3 regions of the Dysosmobacter sp. genome follow, and region 2 is predicted to be linked to each of the others. Evidence: a T-box and tRNA genes for the amino acid it is inferred to sense, from the RefSeq annotation. Region 2 holds a T-box; the other regions hold tRNA genes.

Region 1 (6,897 bases), on a different contig from region 2:
CGAAAACTCCAATTAGCAAAGATGGGATTTTTCTTAGCAGGAACGTGGAAATCGTTCGTTTCTTCTTAGCAGGATATACATAGCAGCGCATAAAATTCTCCCGGCCTCAAACGAGCGGCAGGCCGGGAGAAGAAAAATAAAAAACGCTGCAAACCAGCAAAAAATGGCTTGCAGCGGTGCTTTTGGCGTCCCAGACACGACTCGAACGTGCGACCCCGGGCTTAGGAGGCTCGTGCTCTATCCAACTGAGCTACTGGGACATATATCAAAAATATTCAATTTTTCCGCCCAAACGGATTCGAACGAACTGCCGCTTAGGAGGCGGTTGCTCTATCCGACTGAGCTACAGAGACATCTTCGCATGAATCCACGTCTTTTCAGAGAGACACTGGGTTTACTATACTCGTTTTGCCCTCTGCTGTCAAATGTAAAAGAGGGCCCGCCGCTTTTCTCCGGCGAGCCCTCTTTTCCTTACTGAATCACCCGGACACGGATCACATTGGGCAGCGCTTTCACATCCTCGATGATGGATGCGTCCACCTGATTTCCCAGATCCACGATGGTGTAGGCGTAATCACCCCGGGACTTGTTGCTCAGGTTCTCCACATTGACGCCGTCCTTGCTCAAAAGGGTGGTAATATTGGCCAGCATGGCGGGGACATTCCGGTGGATGATGCACATACGCATGACGCCGCTGCGCTCCAGGCTGGCAGCCGGCATATTCACGGAGTTGCGGATATTGCCGTTTTCCAGATAGTCCCGCAGCTCATCCACAGCCATCACGGCACAGTTCTGCTCACTCTCCGGCGTGGAGGCTCCCAGATGGGGCATGGCGATGACATGGGGTGCCTTTACAATCCGGTTATTGGGGAAGTCGGTAATATAGGTGGAGACCCACCCCGTGTCCAGCGCTGCCATCATGGCATCGTCATCCACGATCTCGCCCCGGGCCAGGTTGATGAACCGGACACCCCGCTTCATGGCGGCGATGGCCTTGGCATCGATCATCTTCTCGGTCTTGGCGGTATAGTGGATGTGGATGGTGATGTAATCAGCACGCTTGTAGAGCTCGTTGATGTCCTTCACCACATGGATATGGCGATCCAGACGCAGCGCGGCATCCACAGACAGGAAGGGATCATAGCCGTAAACGTCCATGCCCATGGACAATGCGATGTTGGCCACCAGAGAGCCGATGGCACCCAGGCCAATGACACCCAGGGTCTTTTTATAGAGCTCCGGCCCCACAAAGGCCGCCTTGCCCTTTTCCACCACGGTGGTGACGTCCACGCCGGATTCCACCTGCTTGCGCACCCACTGGATGCCGCCGTCCACATCCCGGGAGCCCATCAGCATGGCGCACAGCACCAGCTCCTTCACTGCGTTGGCATTGGCACCGGGGGTATTGAACACCACGATGCCCGCCTCGGAGCAGCGATCCAGGGGGATGTTATTGACACCGGCACCCGCCCGGGCGATGGCCAGCAGATTCTGGGGAAAGTCGTAGTCCAGCAGCTTGGCAGAGCGAACCACGATGGCATCCTCGTTGGTCTGGGTGTCGGAAACGGTGTACTGCTCGGGGTCAAAGTGATTCAGGCCCACAGGGGAAATCTTGTTGAACGTCTTGATCTGATACATGGCAAATGCCTCCTGGGTGGTTCCAGCGAACCACAATACTTGCGGCGGAACGTGCAGCGCTGGCGCCGCTTCCGTCACAGCAGTTTCATTATAGAGCCGCTCTCTCAACAGCGTCAATCGTCCAGGTGTCGAAAAGGCGCCCGCCCCCAGCTGATTTTTTTGTGGAAAAGGTATTACTTTTTTGCAGCACGGAACAGGCTGTTTCATTCCTATGAAAAAAATCAGAAAAATATCAGGTTTTTTCAAAAAACTCCCGGAAAACAGCTTGCAAAACAGCGGCAGGCGGAATATAATGTAGAATCGTGTGCAAAACTTGATTACTTTGACCCAAGGAAAGGGGTTTTTACTTTGCAGAATGAACATTTGAGAAACGTTGCCATCATCGCCCACGTCGACCACGGCAAGACCACCCTGGTGGACGAAATGCTCAAACAGGGCGGTGTGTACCGGGAAAACCAGGAAGTCGTGGATCGGGTCATGGACTCCGGCGACCTGGAGCGTGAGCGCGGCATCACCATCCTGGCCAAAAACACCGCCATCCAGTACAAGGACGTGAAGATCAACATCGTGGACACCCCGGGCCACGCCGATTTCGGCGGCGAGGTGGAGCGCATCCTGAAGATGGTCAACGGCGTTATCCTGCTGGTGGACGCCGCCGAGGGCCCCATGCCCCAGACCCGCTTCGTCCTCTCCAAGGCTCTGGAGCTGGGCCACCGGGTCATCGTGGTGGTCAACAAGATCGACCGGCCCGACCAGCGCATCCACGAAGTGGTGGACGAGGTGCTGGAGCTGCTGATGGACCTGGACGCCACTCCCGAGCAGCTGGACTCCCCCATGCTCTTCTGCTCCGGCCGCAACGGCACTGCCTCCTACTCCCCCGATGTGGTGAGCACGGACTTGAAGCCCCTTTTCGAGACCATCCTGGAGTATATCCCCGCCCCCGAGGCGGACACCGACCAGCCCTTCCAGATGCTGGTGAGCTCCATCGACTACAACGAGTTTGTGGGCCGGATCGCCATCGGCCGCATCGAGCGGGGCGTTCTCAAGCAGAACCAGGAGATCGCCGTTTGCAACTACCACGACCCCGAGGCCGTACTGCGTAAGGCCAAGGCCACTGCCATCTATGAGTTTGACGGACTGGCCCGCAAGCCCATCCAGGAAGCTACCGCCGGCAATATCATCGCCATGAGCGGTATCCCCGACATCACCATCGGCGACACCATCTGTGCCCCCGACTGTGTGGAGGCTCTGCCCTTTGTGAAGATCTCCGCCCCCACCCTGGAGATGACCTTCTCCGTCAACGACTCTCCCTTTGCCGGCAAGGAAGGCAAGTTCGTCACCTCCCGCCAGCTGCGGGAACGGCTGTACCGGGAGACCCTGCGGGACGTGTCCCTGCGGGTCACCGACACTGACAAGGAAACCGCCTTTAACGTGGCCGGCCGGGGTGAGATGAGCCTCTCCATCCTCATCGAAACCATGCGCCGGGAGGGCTATGAGTTCCAGGTCTCCCCTGCCCGTGTGCTCTATAAGGAGATCGACGGCAAGAAGTGCGAGCCCATCGAGCGTCTGGTGGTGGACGTACCCGGTGACTGCGTGGGCAGCGTCATTGAAAAACTGGGTCAGCGCAAAGCGGACATGCTGGAGATGACCCCTGTGGGCGACCGCATGAAAATTGAATTCCTGATCCCCGCCCGGGGCCTGTTCGGCTACCGCAACGAGTTCCTCACCGACACCCGGGGTGAGGGCATCATGGCCTCCGTATTTGACTCCTACGCTCCCTACAAGGGCGATATCCAGCGCCGTGGCAACGGCTCCATGATCTCCTTCGAGACCGGCGAGTCCATCACCTACGGCCTGTACAACGCCCAGGAGCGGGGCACCCTCTTCATCGGCGCCGGCGTCCCCGTCTACGGCGGCATGATCATCGGCGTGAGCCCCCGCAGCGAGGACATGACGGTGAACGTGTGCAAGAAGAAGCAGCTGACCAACACCCGTGCCTCCGGCTCCGACGATGCCCTGCGGCTCACTCCCCCCAAGCAGATGAGCCTGGAGCAGTGCCTGGAATTCCTGGCGGACGACGAGCTGCTGGAGGTCACTCCCAAGAGCCTGCGGATGCGCAAGGCCATTCTGGACCACGAAAAGCGTATGAAAGCCCTTCACAGCAAAAAATAATCATTTCCTTCCGTCCGGCCATATTGGCCGGACGGTTCTTTTTTACCATCTTCTTTGTCTGCGGGGAACTTTTTCCACCATCTGTGCGTCTATCTCAGCAAAGGCCGCGGAATCCTGTTGGTTCCGCGGCAGAAAGGAAGGACTGCAATGAAAAAGAAGATGTTCAGGCTACTCTCTTTGGTGCTGTGTGCCACCCTGTTGTGTATCCCCGCTATGGCGGCGGAAGCAACTGCCCCGCATCTGACTCCCACCGCCGGCCCTATCCGGGTCTGGGGCACCCTTACCCAACTCTCTGACGGCGGTCTGCTGGTCCGCAATTCCAACCAGGACGATTCTCTCAACGAAGTCATTCTTCACGGCGAGAGCATCCTCTGTCTGGATGCCGTTACCGGTGAACCCATGTCCACGGACGACTTGAAAGACGGTGAGACCATTTACGCATGGGTAGGACCGGTGATGACCATGAGTCTTCCTCCTCAAGCCACTGCCATTTTGATCGTAGCCAATATTCCCGCAGATTTCAGCGCACCGCAATACCACGAGATCCGCGCCGTTACGCCCCAGGCCATGATCGCCATCTATCCTCCTCCGGCTCTGACCTGGACAGAGGTGACCACCACAGATGATAAAATTCTGAAAATCACCGATGCGGCCCAGCTGGAGCGCTACGGTTCCGACGATCCCGTCCGGCTGGAAGATCTGGTTCCCGGCACCCGGATCCTGACTTGGACCGGCACGGACGGTGACATCTCCAAAGTTCTTGTATTTCCTTACACGTACAGCAGCTACATCACCTGCGGGGAAGACGGTCTTCTGACGGTAGGCACGCAGGTACTCTCTGAGAAAGCCAGGCTGGTGGGTGATGAAACCATGCTGCCGCTGCGGGCTGTGGCCGAATCCGTGGGAATGACGGTATACTGGGATGCAAAGACCGGGGCCAATGTGGCCCGCTCCGATGGCAGCATCGTATGTTCCGTAGACCCCGGTACAGGGTCCGTTTGCTGCGGTGACGGCAGTACCATTTCCGCTGCCAGTACGCTGGAAGACGGCACCACCTATTTGTCGGCCGGTACCCTGATCCAGCTTCTGAACCTGTATGTGGCAGGCTGATGGCCTTCGAGGGCCGCGTCTTGGATAAGACGCGGCCCCTTTCCGTTCTGCCCCCATAAAAGAATTTCATTTTTCCGTTGTCCGCATGCGCCTGATGTGCTATACTGTTGTGCATGGATTTCTGGATGATCGCCCGGCAAGAGTTGCCGCATGACCTGCTGGATATCTTTTCAGCACTGGGGGATTTGCAGTACCAATATGACTGGGTCATTACTGACCATGATCTTTGGTATGCAGAAAGCTGCCCGGAGGAAGTGCGCAGGCGCTGGCAGTGGACAGGATTACTGATGGACGGTATAGAGCTGACCGCCCATCTGTCTGCGGGCCACGTACACTTTATCCTGGGTGGCGTCCTCTCCGCAGTGCCAAAAGGCACGCAGCCCTGTGAGGTTTGGAATTATGAGCCCTACTGGGAGATTGAAAAGTTCGGTGCGCCGGAGTATTGCTTCCAGACGCCATTAACACAGCTGGAGCTGATTTGCTATGATGGGTACGCTTGGGTTTTGATCTGCAAGCCCGCCTTTTCAAAGTGGGTAAAAAAGGCCCTCCCCATGGCAAAAACACCTGATGAATTTTACCCGCAGCATTAAAGCAAAAAAACAGCGGCACGGGTTCCCCGCCGCTCATATGCGCCTGTGATGGAATTGGTAGACATGCGAGATTTAGGTTCTCGTGCTTTTAGCGTGTGGGTTCGAGTCCCTTCAGGCGCACCATGTCGGAGCAAGCGTCATATCGCTTGCTCCCGTTTTCTGTCAAAGCCCCGCGATTCTTGATACATTTTGTATAACATCACGCATAATATCCTAATCGTATACCATCCCCCTCTCTTTTGCCCCAACGCATGCCTGTCATTTTCTCGGCGGATTTGGGATTTCCTCCGTCAAAACTTCATACGATGCACTATCAAGACAAGGAGGGATCCCTTATGAACATCATCCTGCGAAAGCGGCCCGCCGCCGCTATGGCCGCAGGCATCCTGGCAGTGTGCATGGCCGCCTATGTGATCCTGTGGCCCGCCACCGCCGGGGCCTATGCCACTGACCGCCAGCTGCCCATCTACAGCGTGGAGCGGGATCAGAAGGTCTGCTCCGTCAGCTTTGACGCCGCCTGGGGCAATGAGGACACCCAGCAGCTTATCGACATTCTGGGCAAGTACAACATCAAGGCCACCTTCTTTGTGGTGGGAGACTGGGTCACCAAATACCCGGAGTCTGTCAAGGCTCTCCATGACGCCGGGCACGAGGTCATGAGTCACTCCGACACTCACGCCCACTACAACTCCCTCTCCACAGAGGAGATCACTGCCGACCTCCAGGCCTCCAGCGACAAGATCAAAGCTGTGACCGGCGTGGCCCCCACCCTGATCCGGTGCCCTTACGGGGAGTATGACGACCATGTGATCCGGGCCATCCGGGACTTCGGCATGGAGCCCATCCAGTGGGACGTGGACTCTCTGGACTGGAAGGAGATCTCCGCCTCCGAAATCACCCAGCGGGTCACCTCCAAAGTACAGCCCGGGTCCATCATCCTCTTCCACAACGCCGCCCTCCACACCCCGGAGGCCCTGCCGGGCATCCTGGAATACCTCATCGGCCAGGGCTACACGGTGGTCCCCATCTCGGAGCTCATCTGGCAGGGAACCTACAACACCGACTACACCATCGACCACACCGGGCGGCAATTTCCAGCGGAATCCAATTCACAAAATTGAGGGTTGCCAAGGATAAAAAAATATGATATTCTCGGGGCGGTTGGGGAAACCCGCCGTATCTTTTACAGAAAAGGAGGAAAACCAAGTGGACGTATGCGGACGAAGTACGAAAACGGGCAGTGATATTCCGTTATGGATCTCTCAGGCGCTGCTTCCCTGGTTTTCCTCATAAACCGGGACGCCGTCAGACGTTCCATGCATGAATATCGCCGCACGGGGCTGCCGGGAAACCGGCAGCTCTGGGCGGTTTTGTCTGTTTTGTGACT
Region 2 (6,897 bases):
GTTGGTCTTGGGGCGGCCGATGCCGTGCTCCGTCACCCACTTCTTCATGGTGGGGATGGCCTCCTTGACGGTCAGGCCGTCCAGGAAGCCGGAGTTGACCATGATGCCGGTGTCGTCCTTGAGGGTAAAGGCCTCCTTGGTGATGTCGCCGCCCTTGACCACCTCGATGATGGGCAGGCCGAACTTGGTGGCAAACTCCCAGTCGCGCTGGTCGTGGCCGGGCACGCCCATGACGATGCCGGTGCCGTAGCCCATGAGGACGTAGTCGGAGACAAACAGGGGCACCTGCTTGCCGCTGGCGGGGTTGATGGCCTCAATGCCCTCCAGGCGGACGCCGGTCTTTTCCTTGTTCAGCTCACCGCGCTCAAAGTCGGACTTGTGGGCCGCCTCGTCAATATAGGCTGCCACGGCGTCCCAGTTTTTGATCTGATCCTTCCACTGCTGCAGATAGGGATGCTCCGGGGAGATGACCATGTAGGTAACGCCGAAGAGGGTATCGCAGCGGGTGGTGTAAACCGTCAGCTTGTCGCCGTTGGTGGCGGTGAAGTCCACCTCGGTACCTTCGGACCGGCCGATCCAGTTCTTCTGCTGGATCTTCACACGTTCAATATAGTCCAGATCGTCCAGATCGTCGATGAGACGGTCGGCGTACTTGGTGATAGCCAGCATCCACTGGCTCTTCTCCTTGCGGATGACCTCACCGCCGCAGCGCTCGCACACGCCGTCCACGACCTCTTCGTTGGCCAGGACGATCTTGCAGCTGGTGCACCAGTTGACGGGCATGGACGCCTTGTAGGCCAGGCCCTTCTTGAACATCTGCAGGAAGATCCACTGGGTCCACTTGTAGTAGTCTGGATCGGTGGTGTTGACCTCCCGGTCCCAGTCGAAGGAGTAGCCCAGCATATGCAGCTGCTTGCGGAAGTTCTCAATGTTGTCGTGGGTCACCTTAGCCGGATGGATATGGTGCTGGACGGCGTAGTTCTCCGTGGGCAGGCCGAAGGCATCATAGCCGATGGGGAAGAGCACATTGTAACCCTGCATCCGCTTTTTGCGGCAGATGATGTCCATGGCGGTGAAGGGCCGGGCATGGCCCACGTGGAGGCCCTGTCCGGAGGGATAGGGGAACTCGATGAGGCCGTAGAACTTCTCCCGGGTCTTATCACCGGTGACGGCAGCAAAGGGCTTCTCCTCCAGCCACTTCTTCTGCCATTTCTTCTCGATGCTGCTGAAATCGTACTTCATGGTGTCTCTCCTTCATTCTTTTGAATGATCTCTTTGCTCTTTTATATCCAAAAGCGTCATTTCCCACACAGGTATCCAGCGTAAAAATACGCCCCTGACCTGCACGGTCAGGGGCGTCGAAACGCGTTACCACCCTGATTCAGCTGTCCGTCACCGAACAGCCCTCACCGGCCCCAAAGGCCGCGGCAGATAACGGTGCCTGCCGTCCCGCCCTACTGCAAATCCGTTCAGGCGGAAAACTCCGGGAACAGTCATCCACGGAACGCCCCCACCGGCTCACACCAGCCGCCGGCTCTCTGAAGGCGGGAAATTCCGTCTTTCTTCCCTTCAACGTCGTTAACGGCACTATTTTATGAGTGCCGTGCCATTTTGTCAAGAGGAACCTAGGGAAAAGTCCCTGAAACCGCCGGAATCCCCGTCCGCAGGCCGCCCGTTTCCGGCTTCTTCCCATTCCCACGTCCAGGCGGCTCGCGGAAGTCTTAATGCGGCTTGGTCAGCCGCAGGGATACCGGTGAAAAACCGTCCCGGCCACAGGGCCGGGACGGTTTTCATTCAGTCTGCAGTCAGCACGCCGGTCAGGTCCACCGGGGTGCCGTCGCTCCACAGCCGCTCCAGGGAGTAGAACTCCCGGGCCTCCGGGGAGAACACGTGGACGATGACGCAGCCGTAGTCCAGCAGGACCCAGGTACCGTCCCGATAGCCCTCCCGGCGCATGGGATCCTCCCCCGCCTGCTCCTTCATGGCCTTTTCCACAGCGCCGCACAGGGCATTGATCTGGGTATTGGAACTGCCTGTGGCGATCACGAAGTAATCCGCCAGCGTGGTCTGCTCCGTCACCTGAATTGCGGCGATCTCCCGCCCTTTTTTCTCGTCCAGCGCCTTGACGGCGATCATCGCCAGTTCTTTCGGTGTCATGGCCGATTCCTCACTTTCTTTTTGATACAAATGCAAAATACCGTCTTTTATGCCGCAGGAGCCGGTTCGATGACGGAAAAGCCCGGATCAGTGGTGGTGGGCGTCTGCTCACTGGCGCCTGTTCCGCCGGAAGAAGCACCGCCGGTCTCACCGGAAGCCGCGCCGGAGCCGGTTTCGCCGGAGCTCTCGCCGCCCTCCTGGGGCGGGGCGGTGGTCTCACCGCCGGTCTCTCCGCCGGTGGTTTCGCCGCCGGAAGTCTCTCCGCCGGTCTCCGGCGGAGTCGTGGTCTCACCGCCGGTGGTTCCGCCCTCCGCGCCGGTGTTGGGGAGCGTCTCCCCGGTCTCCGTGCCAGTCTCGGTGCCCGTCTCTCCGGTCTGGGTATCGGCGGGCTTTTGGGTCTGGGAGGAGGTGTTGGTCTTTACAGGCGGCTTTGCTGCCTTGGAGTCCTCCACATGGCCGGTGGTAGACCCGATAGATCCATCGGAATTCACATACATGATATCCAGGTCACTGAGAGTAAATACCTCTTTGAAGGGGCTCAGATCATTGTTCACCAGCTCCAGCAGCTCATCTGCAACGGGCACCACATAGGAGAGGTTCTGGCCATAAGACCGGCTCCAGGCGGAAACGCCCTTATAGGGCATGGTGACAAAGTTGACATTTTCCACCTTCAGTCCGCCGAAAATAGCCTGCTGGGCAAACCATAAAATATTCTGGAAAGAGAGATCCGTGGTAACGTTCTCCTGGAATACCTTGGCGAACTGGCTGATCTTGGTGACGTTCTGAATCTGGAGCATCTGCTCGATGACAGCCTTCAAAAACGCCTGCTGGGTCTCGATCCGGCCGATATCGCCGTTGGCATAGCCGTTCTTGCCGTCCCGGAACCGGACCACACCCATGGCCTGTTCGCCGTTGAGCTTCTGGTAACCCTTGCTGATGTGGATGGACAGATCCTGGTAGGGATCCTCATAGTCCATATCCCGGGGCACATCGAAGTACACGCCGCCCATGGCGTCCACGATCTCGCCCACGGCCTCCCATTCCACCACCACCTGGTAATCGGGCTCGAAGCCCACCAGCTGGGCGATCTCCTGGTACAGGGCCTTGATGCCCTTTTCCCCGCCGCCGTACGAATTATAGACGGAGTTGATCTTCTTCACGTCCCAGCCGACATTCACCATGGTGTCCCGGGGAATGGACATGACGGTGGCCTTCTGGTTGGTGACGTCATAGGAGGCCAGCAGCATGGTATCCGTGTTGCCGCCGCCGCCGGTATCCCGGCCCAGGATCAAAACCGTGTAGTAGTCCTCGCTTTTCCGTTCGCCGTCGCTGCGGGGGCGGACGCCGTCGCCGTAATCCAGCTCTTCCTCCTCCTGATCGTCACTCTCTTCCTTTTTATTGTCCAAATTCGGGCGGACAAACAGGCTCTGGCAGGCCACCACCGCCGCCAGCACCACTGCCAGCAGCACAGCAATGGCTATCAGGATCTTCTGCTGCCGGGTCAGGCGGCTCTTTCTCTTTTCCTTTGGGGCTTTCTGATTTTTCTCTTTTTTTTGCAGCCGGCTTCCACCCGCGTGCTGTTCATCTTTATGTCTATCCAATGTCTTTCTATCCTTTCAGCGCGTCACGGGCCTCCACCGTGGCCCGATGGACGGGATTTCCCATTTCCGTCATTTCCTGAATACTCATGTCCAGGCCCAGCAAAAGGCCCTTGTCCAAATCTTCATAGCATACTTTTCGCAGTTTGTCTACCCCCGGAAAATCCCGGGAGGGCTCGATATAGTCCGCCAGATAGATAATCTTTTCCAGAAGCGTCATGTTGGCATGGCCGGTCGTGTGCCACCAGATGGCGTGATAGATCTCCTCATCCACCCCGAAGACATCCCGGGCGATGGCCGCTCCGGTCTTGGCGTGGAGCAGCTTCAGCGCCTTTTGCTCCAGCTCATCCAGTTCGATGCCGTAGTGACGGCACAACGCCAGCTGCTCTTCCATATCCAGCTTCTTGGTGCAGTCGTGGAGCAGCGCCGCCACCCGGGCCTTCTCCACATCGCCGCCGTAGCGCTCCGCCAGGCGGATGGCCTCCTGCTCCGTGCCCAGCACGTGAGGGATGCGCTTATACTTGAGATAGCTCAATGCCACCGGGCGCAGCTGGGAAAGGGTGAGATGCTTCAGATCCGCCTGGACACCGTAGAGCCCTTTCCGGAGAATATAGCCGTACACTGCCGGAGGCAGGGCCGCTCCACCCTTTCCTGTCCGCAGCTCGTCCCGCAGCTCCGTGGAAGAGACATCCACCACACCGGGAATGGTCAGGGTGAAGATCCGGGCTCCAGGGAATGTGCGATAAAGATAGTCCCGCTGTACGGAGAACAGCTCCTCCGTGTCCTCTTCGGTGCGGCCGAAGGCAGCGATCCCCGCCAGGGAGAGGATCCGCTGGGGATCGTGCCAGGCCTGGAGGGTCAGGAACATATCCGTCCCCATCAGCAGCCACAGCTCATCGGCCGGGTACATCCGGCGGATCTCCTCCAGGGTGTCGGCGGTGTAGCTCTTTCCCTCCCGCTTCAGTTCCAGATCCAGCACCTGCACCCGGTCTCCCAGACCGGTCTGCTCCCCGGCCAGGCGGGTCATCTCCAGCCGGTCCTGGGCGGAGGGGGAGTTCTCCGGCAGAGCCTTGTGAGGCGGCAGCCGGTCCGGCACCAGCAGCAGCCGGTCCAGCTTCAAAAGTTCGAACACCGCCCGGGCTGCCGTCACATGGCCCAGGTGGGGCGGGTTGAACGTCCCGCCGTAGATTCCGATTTTCATAGTCCTACCTTCTTTTGGAATGCGATGGCATCCGCTGTCACAGGGGGCGCTTTTTGGCCGGCTTCACCAGCTGGATGCGCTTTTCCTTGGGCTTGGAATGGCTCTCCCGGTACAGTACGAACCTGGTGCCGATGACCTGCACCACCTCGGAACGGGTGGCCTTTGCCAGCTCCTCGGCAGCCAGACGGGCGTCATACTCCAAATTATTGTCCAGAACCCGGCCCTTGATGAGCTCCCGGGCCTCCAGGGCATCGTCCGCCTGCTTGATGAGGTTTTCCCCGATGCCGTCCTTGCCGATGTGGAGGATGGTATCGATGCCGTTGGCCAGGCCCCGCAGCTGGGAGCGCTGTTTGCTTGTCAGTTCCATGTATACTCCTTTGTCCCGGAAATCACTCCGGTCGTTTTGATTTTTCGTCCTGCCAGGAGGACTGGCGCAGCTTCTCCATAGACTCCTCCGCGATCCATTCCTCTGTATAGCCGCAGCTGCGGCAGACATACCGCTGAATTTTGGCGTTGGTAAAAAAGCCGATGGGAAAGGAATTGTACAGCCCCGGCTCCACCGCCAGCAGATCCGTGCCTCTGCATTTAGGGCAGCGTCCTGTGGTCTTCATGGCGCTCTGCTCCTTATCAGACGTTTATTTCCCCAAATAAGTTGCAAGTTTTTCACAAAAAGCTTTCAATGCCTTTCCCCGGTGGGAAATCTCGCTCTTTTCCTCCGCCGTCAGCTGGCCGAAGGTCTTGCCCTTCTCCGGCACCAGGAACACCGGATCATAGCCGAAGCCGCCAGTTCCCATGGGGGCAAAGGCGATGGCGCCGTCGCAGCGGCCCTCCGCCGTCAGGGTATCACCGCCCGGGAACGCACAGGCGATGGCGCAGGCAAAGTGGGCCGCCCGGGTGGTCTGTCCCCGCATGGAGTTCAAAAGCAGCATATACCGTCCCCGGTCATCCAGCTTCTCCCCGCCGTATCGGGCAGAGTACACCCCCGGGCCGCCGTTCAGGGCATCCACGCACAAGCCGGAGTCGTCGGCGATGGCGGGCAGGCCGGAGGCCTCGCAGATAGCCTTAGCCTTGAGCATGGCGTTTTCCGCGAAGGTGGTGCCCGTCTCCTCCACATCCACGGTGACGCCCACGTCTGCGGGGCTCACCACCTGGATGCCGAATTTGGAGAGAATGTCGGACATCTCCCGGAGCTTGCCGGGATTATGGGTGGCCAGGACAAATTTCTCCGCCATCACAGCTTCCCTCCTAAAATCTCCTTCTGGATAGCCAGCAGCTCCCGGTTGCCCTTGGCGCAAAGGCGCACCAGCTCCTGCTGCTCCGCCAGGGTAAAGGAGCGGCCCTCGCCGGTACCCTGGAGCTCAATGAGCTCACCCAGCTCGTTCATCACGCAGTTGAGATCCACTTGGGCCCGGCTGTCCTCGCTGTATTGCAGGTCCAGCAGCGCCGTGTCGTCCACGATACCGGCGGACACGCCGGTGACAAAGTGCCGGATGGGGCTCGCGGCCAGCACACCGTCCGCCACCAGCTTCCGGCAGGCCAGGGCCAGGGCGATGAATCCACCGGTAACGGAGGCCGTGCGGGTACCGCCGTCTCCCTGGAGCACGTCGCAGTCGATGGTGATGGTGTGCTCCCCCAGCTTTTCCATATCCACGGCGGCCCGGAGGGACCGGCCCACCAGCCGCTGGATCTCAGCGCTGCGGGGGCTGAGCTTGAGCTTCGCAATGTCCCGCTTGCTGCGCTCCCGGTTGGCCCGGGGCAGCATGGAGTATTCTGCCGTCACCCAGCCGGTGCCCTCCGGCACATGGGGCGGGGTGCGGTCCTCCACGCTGGCGCAGCAGAGGACCTTGGTGTCGCCGCACTCGATGAGGCAGCTGCCCTCGGCAAATTTCACGAAATCCGTGGTGATCTTGATGGGGCGCAGCGCATCAAACGCCCGCCCGT
Region 3 (6,897 bases), on a different contig from region 2:
CACTACAAGCTGGCCCAGTGGGAGCGGGAGGGCAAGCTGAAGGCCATCGTCACCCAGAACATCGACGGCCTCCACCAGGCCGCCGGCAGCCGCAACGTGCTGGAGCTCCACGGCAGCGTCCTGCGCAATTACTGTGAGCGCTGCGGGAAGTTCTACAGCATGGACTTCATCCTCCACGCGGAGGGGGTCCCCCGCTGCACCTGCGGGGGCCAGGTGAAGCCCGACGTGGTGCTCTACGAGGAGGGACTGGATCAGAAGACCCTGAACGACGCCCTGCGTGCCATTGCCGAGGCCGATATGCTCATCATCGGCGGCACCTCCCTCAATGTCTACCCCGCCGCCGGCCTTATCAACTACTACCGGGGCCACAAGCTGGTGCTCATCAACAAATCTGCCGTGGCCCGGGACGTCCAGGCAGACCTGGTGATTACGGATCCCATCGGGGAGACCCTCGCCCAGCTCTGACGCTCCGCTCTGTTTGCCTTCTCTCCGGCAGCCGCCTTTCCGGCGGCTGCTTTTTTTGCCGGTATGCAGGTAAAATTGCAATTTAAACTAAATTTTGATGCAAAAAATTCTTTAATTTTTTTATTTTCCTGTTGAAAATGAAAGATCAATATGTTAAAATTGCAAAAAATCTTTTTTGCGGCTCATTTGCCGCCACCCCGGTTCAAACAGAAAGGAGCGCCCCGTCATGATTTGGAAAGAGAACCGCGAGAACACCTACTGCGAGATCACCCCCGCCATCCTGGCTCTGAAGGAACAGTGGGAAAAGAAGAACTACATCGATCCCAAGCTCTACAAGGAGTACAACGTCAAGCGGGGCCTCCGGGACGAGGACGGCCGGGGTGTTTTGACAGGCCTGACCCGGGTAGCGGAGATCCAGTCCTATAACGTCACCCAGGGGGAACACATCATCCCCACCGACGGTGTGCTCTATTACCGGGGCATCGATACCCGGGAACTGGTCACCGGCTCACGGGGCCGGCGCTATGCCTTTGAGGAGGCGGCCTACCTGCTGCTCTTCGGGGAGCTGCCCACCCAGTCCCAGCTGCAGGATTTCTGCGGCCAGCTGGCCTCTTACCGGACGCTGCCCACCAACTTCTTCCGGGACGTCATTTTGAAAGCTCCGCCCCGGGATCTGATGAACACCATGCAGCGGGGCATCCTGACTCTCTTCTGCTATGACGACAAGCCCAACGACATCGGCCTGGAAAACGTGCTGCGCCAGTGCCTGCAGCTGATGGCCAACATGCCGGTGCTGGCCATCTACGCCTATCAGGCCTGGCGTTACAGCCAGGGGGAGAGCCTCTTTATCCACACCCCCAAGCCGGATCTCTCCACCGCGGAGAATTTCCTGCGGATGCTGCGGGAGGATCGCAGCTACACGGAGCTGGAAGCCCGGGTGCTGGACGTGGCCCTGGTGCTCCACGCGGATCACGGCGGCGGCAACAACTCCACTTTCACCAACCATGTGGTGACCTCCTCCGGCACCGACACTTACTCCGCCATCGCGGCAGCCATGTCCTCTTTGAAGGGCCCCCGCCACGGCGGCGCCAACAGCAAGGTCATGGCCATGATGGAGGACATCGAGGCCAACGTCTCCAACTGGAACGACGAGGGCTGTGTGGCGGACTACCTCACCAAGATGCTCAACAAGGAGGCCTTTGACCGCAGCGGCCTCATTTACGGCCTGGGCCACGCGGTGTATACCAAGAGCGACCCCCGCTGCGAGGTCTTCCGGGACTATGTGTACCGCCTGGCGGCGGAAAAGGGCCGGGAGGATGAACTGGCGCTGTACCGCAACGTGGAACGGATCGGCAAGGAGCTGCTGATGGAGCGCCAGCACAAGTCCGTCCTCTCCACCAACATCGACTTTTACAGCGGCTTCGTCTATGAGATGCTGGGATTGCCCATCGAGCTCTACACCCCCCTCTTCGCCGTGGCCCGGATCTCCGGCTGGAGCGCCCACCGGATGGAGGAGCTCTCCTCCGGCGGCAAGCTGATCCGTCCCCGGTACGAGTGTGTGGAGCCCTTCCGCTCCTATACCCCCATGGATCAGCGCTGAGGTTCCTATCTTCCGTCCTCCGCCGGGAGCACTTCCCGGCGGAGGAAATTTTTTCGGGAAAAACAAAAAATTAAGGTTGACATCAGCTGTGGTTCCCGCTATAATAATCAAGCAGTCTTTTCTAGGGAATGTATTTGCGGCTGTGCTGGAACTGGTAGACAGGCCAGCTTGAGGTGCTGGTGTCGAATCGACGTGTGGGTTCAAATCCCGTCAGCCGCACCAGTTCGGTTCCCAAAAAAGACCGTCCGCTGTATGCGCGAGTGGTGGAATTGGCAGACTCGCTAGATTCAGGTTCTAGTGTCCATTACGGACGTGCGGGTTCAAGTCCCGCCTCGCGCACCACATCCCCACCGAAGACGGTGTCTTCGGTGGGACCCTTTTGGGGCGGCGGAAAAAACTGCATACTGTACGCGCGAGTGGTGGAATTGGCAGACTCGCTAGATTCAGGTTCTAGTGTCCATTACGGACGTGCGGGTTCAAGTCCCGCCTCGCGCACCACATCCCCACCGAAGACGGTGTCTTCGGTGGGACCCTTTTGGGGCGGCGGAAAAAACTGCATACTGTACGCGCGAGTGGTGGAATTGGCAGACTCGCTAGATTCAGGTTCTAGTGTCCATTACGGACGTGCGGGTTCAAGTCCCGCCTCGCGCACCATCGTCGGAGCAAAGTTCACTTTGCTCCGATTTTTTTTGAATTTGATACTTGACTTCATCAAGTATAGCCGTTATACTTGACAAAGTCAAGAAAAAGGAGTTGACCGTTCCATGTTCCAGACCCTGGCCTACTACGCCACCGTCTTCCACCGCAGCTTTACCGCCTACACCTCCCGGCATCTCCAGGCCCTGGGGCTGAACTTCGGGTCGCTGTTTCCAGTGATCTACGTGGGCAAGCACCCGGGCTGCACCCAGGCCCAGCTCACCGCGGCCCTGGGGCTGGACTGGGGCTATTCCCAGCGCACCGTCACCCGGCTGGTAGAGGAGGGCTTCCTCACCCGGGAGAAGTCCGGCCGTGCCTACCATCTGGATCTGAGCCCCAAAGGGCAGCAGGCCTTTCAGGTGAGCCACCAGGTGTTCTTCGACTGGGATGAAGCCGCCCTGACCCCTCTGGATCAGAAGGAGCGGGAACAGCTCTTTGCCCTCTTGGCAAAAGTCTCTGGGAAAGAAGCGGATTCCACATGTACGAAACCATTTGCAGCCCCCTGAACTACGGCGGGCTGACCCTAAAGAACCGGATCGTCTTTGCCCCCACCTCCCTGGGCCTTCCCCAGGAGGAGCTGGTGGAGCGGATGAAGAAGATCGCCGCCGGAGGCTGCGCCATGATCATCATCGGCGACGTACCGGTGCTGCCCCATGGCTTCGGCCCCTCCCTGTACACCAAGAAGGGCTTTGCCTTCTACAAATCTCTGTCGGACGCCGTCCATCCCTACGGGTGCAAATTGTGCGCCCAGCTCCACCAGTCCGACTCCAACCTCAAGGGAATGATCCGGTACATCCCCGGCGTGCTCACCAAGCGTATCTCCATGGAGGAACTGCGGCCCCTCTTGAACCAGCAGGTGGGGCCCTATATCACCGGCCTGCCGGAGAAAAAGGTGGCGGAGATCACCGACGCCTTCGGCAAGGCAGCAGAGTTGGCCATGCAGGCGGGCTTTGACATGGTGCAGGTCCACGGGGACCGGATGTGCGGCAGCTTCAGCTCCGCCCTCTTCAACCACCGCACCGACCGCTACGGCGGCAGTCCGGAAAACCGGGCCCGCTTCGCCGTGGAGGCAGTGTCCGCCATCCGCCGCCGCCTGCCCCACGTGCCCATCGACTACAAGCTGGCAGTGCGCCAGGAGGATCCCCACTACGGCAACGCCGGTGTGCTGGAGGATGAGCTGCCCATCTTTGTCCCCTTGCTGGAGCAGGCGGGAGTCACCAGCTTCCACGTAACCCTGGCCAACCACGGGGAGCTCACCGACACCATCCCCCCCAAAAGCCATCCGGAGTTCGGGGCGGAGGGCTGCTTTTTGAAATTCTGCGATCAGGTGCGCCGGCTCACCCGGCTGCCCATCTGCGGTGTGGGCGGGCTCACCGACCCCGATTTTGTGGAGGCACAGCTGGAAAGCGGACGGATCGACTGTGCCGCCATGAGCCGCCAGCTCACCGCCGACCCGGAGTGGCCCAACAAGGTCTGCTCCGGCCATCCGGAAACCATCCACCGCTGTGTCCGCTGCAACAAGGAGTGCCTGGGAGGCATGATGGCCCACCGGGGCGTCCACTGTATCTATGAAAGGAAGGAAACCAAATGAGCTACGCCATCGTTTACAGCAGCCGCACCGGCAACACCGCCATGCTGGCCCGGGCCGTCCGGGAGGCCCTGCCTCAGGAGGATTGCCGCTACTTCGGCGCCCCGGCTCCCCAGGCTCTGGCCGCCGACACGGTCTATGTGGGATTCTGGACGGACAAGGGCACCTGCGACGAGCCCACCGCCCGCTTTCTGCAGAGCCTGACGGATCAGAAGGTGTTCCTCTTCGGCACCGCCGGGTTTGGAGGCGCCCCCGCCTACTTCCAGCAGATCCTGGACCGGGTGAAGGCCAATCTGGCCCCCGGAGTCCAGGTGACCGGCACCTACATGTGCCAGGGCAAGATGCCCCAGGCGGTGCGGGACCGCTATGCGGCCATGGAGGAGAGCCCCCGGCGCACCGCCATGCTGGAAAATTTTGACCAGGCCCTCAGCCACCCGGACCAGGAGGATCTTGCCCGTCTCCAGGCGGCTGTGGGGGAATAACGGTTCCCCTGGCGACACCGCAAAGCCCGGCGAAGCGCACAAGGCGCTCCGCCGGGCTTTTTTCACGGGTGATGGTTTCAGTTTTCTTCCCGGTTCAGGATCTCCATGAACTCGCTGCCGGTAATGGTCTCCTTTTCATAGAGGTAGCGGGAGATCTCGTCCAGCTTTTTCCGGTCGTCGGCCAGGATCTTGGCGGCCTTTTCATGCTGCTTGCGGACGATCTCCACCACCTGGCGGTCGATCTCCGCCTGGGTCTGGGCGGAGCAGGACAGGGAGCTGTCCCCGCCCAGGTACTGGTTGGTGGTGGTCTCCATAGCCACCATGTCGAAGTCGGGGCTCATGCCGTAGCGGGTGACCATGGCCCGGGCCAGCTTGGTGGCCTGCTCGATGTCGTTGGAGGCGCCGGTGGAGGCGGTGCCGAACACCAGTTCCTCTGCCGCCCGGCCGCCAGTGTAGGTGGCGATCTTGTTGAGGAGCTCCTCCTTGGTCATCAGGTAGTGGTTCCCCTCCTCCACCTGCATGGTGTAGCCCAGGGCGCCGGAGGTGCGGGGGATGATGGTGATCTTCTGCACCGGGGCGGAGTGGTTCTGCCGGGCCGCCACCAGGGCGTGGCCCACCTCGTGATAGGCCACCGTCCACTTCTCCTGATCCGTGAGGATGGCATTCTTCTTCTGATAGCCGGCGATGACCACCTCGATGCTCTCCTCCAGATCCGCCTGGGTAGCGTACCTGCGGCCGTCCCGCACGGCCCGTAGGGCCGCCTCGTTGACGATGTTGGCAAGCTCCGCGCCGGAGGCGCCGGAGGCCATCCGGGCAATCTGCTGGAAGTCCACATCCTCCGCCACCTTGATCTTTTTGGCATGGACCTTCAAAATCTCCTCCCGGCCCTGGAGGTCCGGCAGCTCCACGGGGACCCGGCGGTCAAACCGGCCGGGACGGGTCAGGGCCGGGTCCAGGGACTCCGGGCGGTTGGTGGCCGCCAGAATGATGACGCCGGTGTTGCCCTCGAAGCCGTCCATCTCCGTGAGCAGCTGGTTGAGGGTCTGCTCCCGTTCGTCGTTGCCGCCCATCTGACCGTCCCGCTTTTTGCCGATGGCGTCGATCTCATCGATGAACACGATACAAGGGGCCTTCTCCTTGGCCTGGCGGAACAGGTCCCGCACCTTGGAGGCGCCCATGCCCACGAACATCTCCACAAATTCCGAGCCGGACATGGAGAAGAAGGGGACGTTGGCCTCGCCGGCCACGGCCTTGGCCAGCATGGTCTTGCCGGTGCCCGGAGGGCCCACCAGCAGCACGCCCTTGGGCATGGAGGCGCCGATCTCCTGGTACTTGGCGGGGTTGTGGAGGTAGTCCACAATTTCTGCCAGGTTCTCCTTGGCCTCGTCCTCACCGGCCACGTCGGAGAACTTGATGCCCTCGGAGGACTTCACGTAGATCTTGGCGTTGGACTTGCCGAAGGACAGTGCGTTGGGCCCGCCCATCCGGTCCATCATCTTCCGGGACATGAACTGGCCCAGGGCGATGAAGATCACAATGGGGATCACCCAGCTGAGGATGTCTCCCAGCAGGGGCGTCTGCTCCACCTCCACGCCGTTGGTGGAGACACCGGCATCCAGCAGCCGCTGAGTGAGGTCGTCGTCGGGGACCATGGCGGTCTTATAGACTTTTTGGTCCTGGTCGGAGAAGAGGATGCGGTTCTCCTGCTGCTGGATCTCCGCCGCATCTACCTTTCCATCCTCCACCATGGAGATAAAGGTATTGTAGTCCACCGTCTGGATCCGGGCCTGACCCAGCAAGGGCATGGCCAGGAACTGAAAGAGCAGCAGACAGATCATGGCAATGAAATAGTAGTATAATAGGGGTTTTTTCGGTGTTTTGACCTCTTTCATTGGGGTTGTTCCTCCTTGTGTGTTTCCCGGTCTTGTTCCTGCTGCCGGGCCTCCCCGGCTGCCGACAGCACCGCCAGCATGGCCCGGCGCACCGCCTGCCGGGCGAAATCCACGGCGTACTCCGCGCAGAGCATCCGGGCCTCCGTGCGGTCCTCTCCCGGCGTGGTGCCCTCG

What was found. The T-box of region 2 lies ahead of leuS (leucine--tRNA ligase). A T-box ahead of a tRNA ligase gene usually reads a tRNA of that ligase, here a tRNA-Leu.
Region 1: it encodes a tRNA-Leu, which carries the amino acid that the T-box ahead of leuS (leucine--tRNA ligase) is inferred to sense. The anticodon was not compared.
Region 3: it encodes a tRNA-Leu, which carries the amino acid that the T-box ahead of leuS (leucine--tRNA ligase) is inferred to sense. The anticodon was not compared.

The regions. Positions count from the first base shown of each region.
Region 1 covers NZ_DAWBAJ010000009.1:11,493-18,389, forward strand. The annotation lists tRNA gene ACT67G_RS03965 (tRNA-Arg) at 184-260, opposite strand; gene ACT67G_RS03970 (phosphoglycerate dehydrogenase) at 472-1,638, opposite strand; gene typA (translational GTPase TypA) at 1,987-3,810, shown strand; gene ACT67G_RS03980 (stalk domain-containing protein) at 3,958-4,920, shown strand; gene ACT67G_RS03985 (hypothetical protein) at 5,034-5,510, shown strand; tRNA gene ACT67G_RS03990 (tRNA-Leu) at 5,550-5,633, shown strand; gene ACT67G_RS03995 (polysaccharide deacetylase family protein) at 5,846-6,631, shown strand.
Region 2 covers NZ_DAWBAJ010000008.1:66,208-73,104, reverse strand. The annotation lists gene leuS (leucine--tRNA ligase) at 1-1,242, opposite strand, end outside; T-box leader at 1,349-1,582, opposite strand; gene rsfS (ribosome silencing factor) at 1,795-2,157, opposite strand; gene ACT67G_RS03870 (LCP family protein) at 2,205-3,758, opposite strand; gene nadD (nicotinate (nicotinamide) nucleotide adenylyltransferase) at 3,766-4,956, opposite strand; gene yhbY (ribosome assembly RNA-binding protein YhbY) at 4,994-5,323, opposite strand; gene ACT67G_RS03855 (hypothetical protein) at 5,346-5,567, opposite strand; gene ACT67G_RS03850 (XTP/dITP diphosphatase) at 5,592-6,188, opposite strand; gene rph (ribonuclease PH) at 6,188-6,897, opposite strand, start outside.
Region 3 covers NZ_DAWBAJ010000017.1:16,793-23,689, forward strand. The annotation lists gene ACT67G_RS06145 (NAD-dependent protein deacylase) at 1-465, shown strand, start outside; gene ACT67G_RS06150 (citrate/2-methylcitrate synthase) at 692-2,065, shown strand; tRNA gene ACT67G_RS06155 (tRNA-Leu) at 2,202-2,287, shown strand; tRNA gene ACT67G_RS06160 (tRNA-Leu) at 2,320-2,407, shown strand; tRNA gene ACT67G_RS06165 (tRNA-Leu) at 2,476-2,563, shown strand; tRNA gene ACT67G_RS06170 (tRNA-Leu) at 2,632-2,719, shown strand; gene bilQ (bilirubin utilization transcriptional regulator BilQ) at 2,830-3,267, shown strand; gene bilR (bilirubin reductase) at 3,240-4,352, shown strand; gene bilS (flavodoxin family protein BilS) at 4,349-4,831, shown strand; gene ftsH (ATP-dependent zinc metalloprotease FtsH) at 4,909-6,723, opposite strand; gene ACT67G_RS06195 (hypothetical protein) at 6,720-6,897, opposite strand, start outside.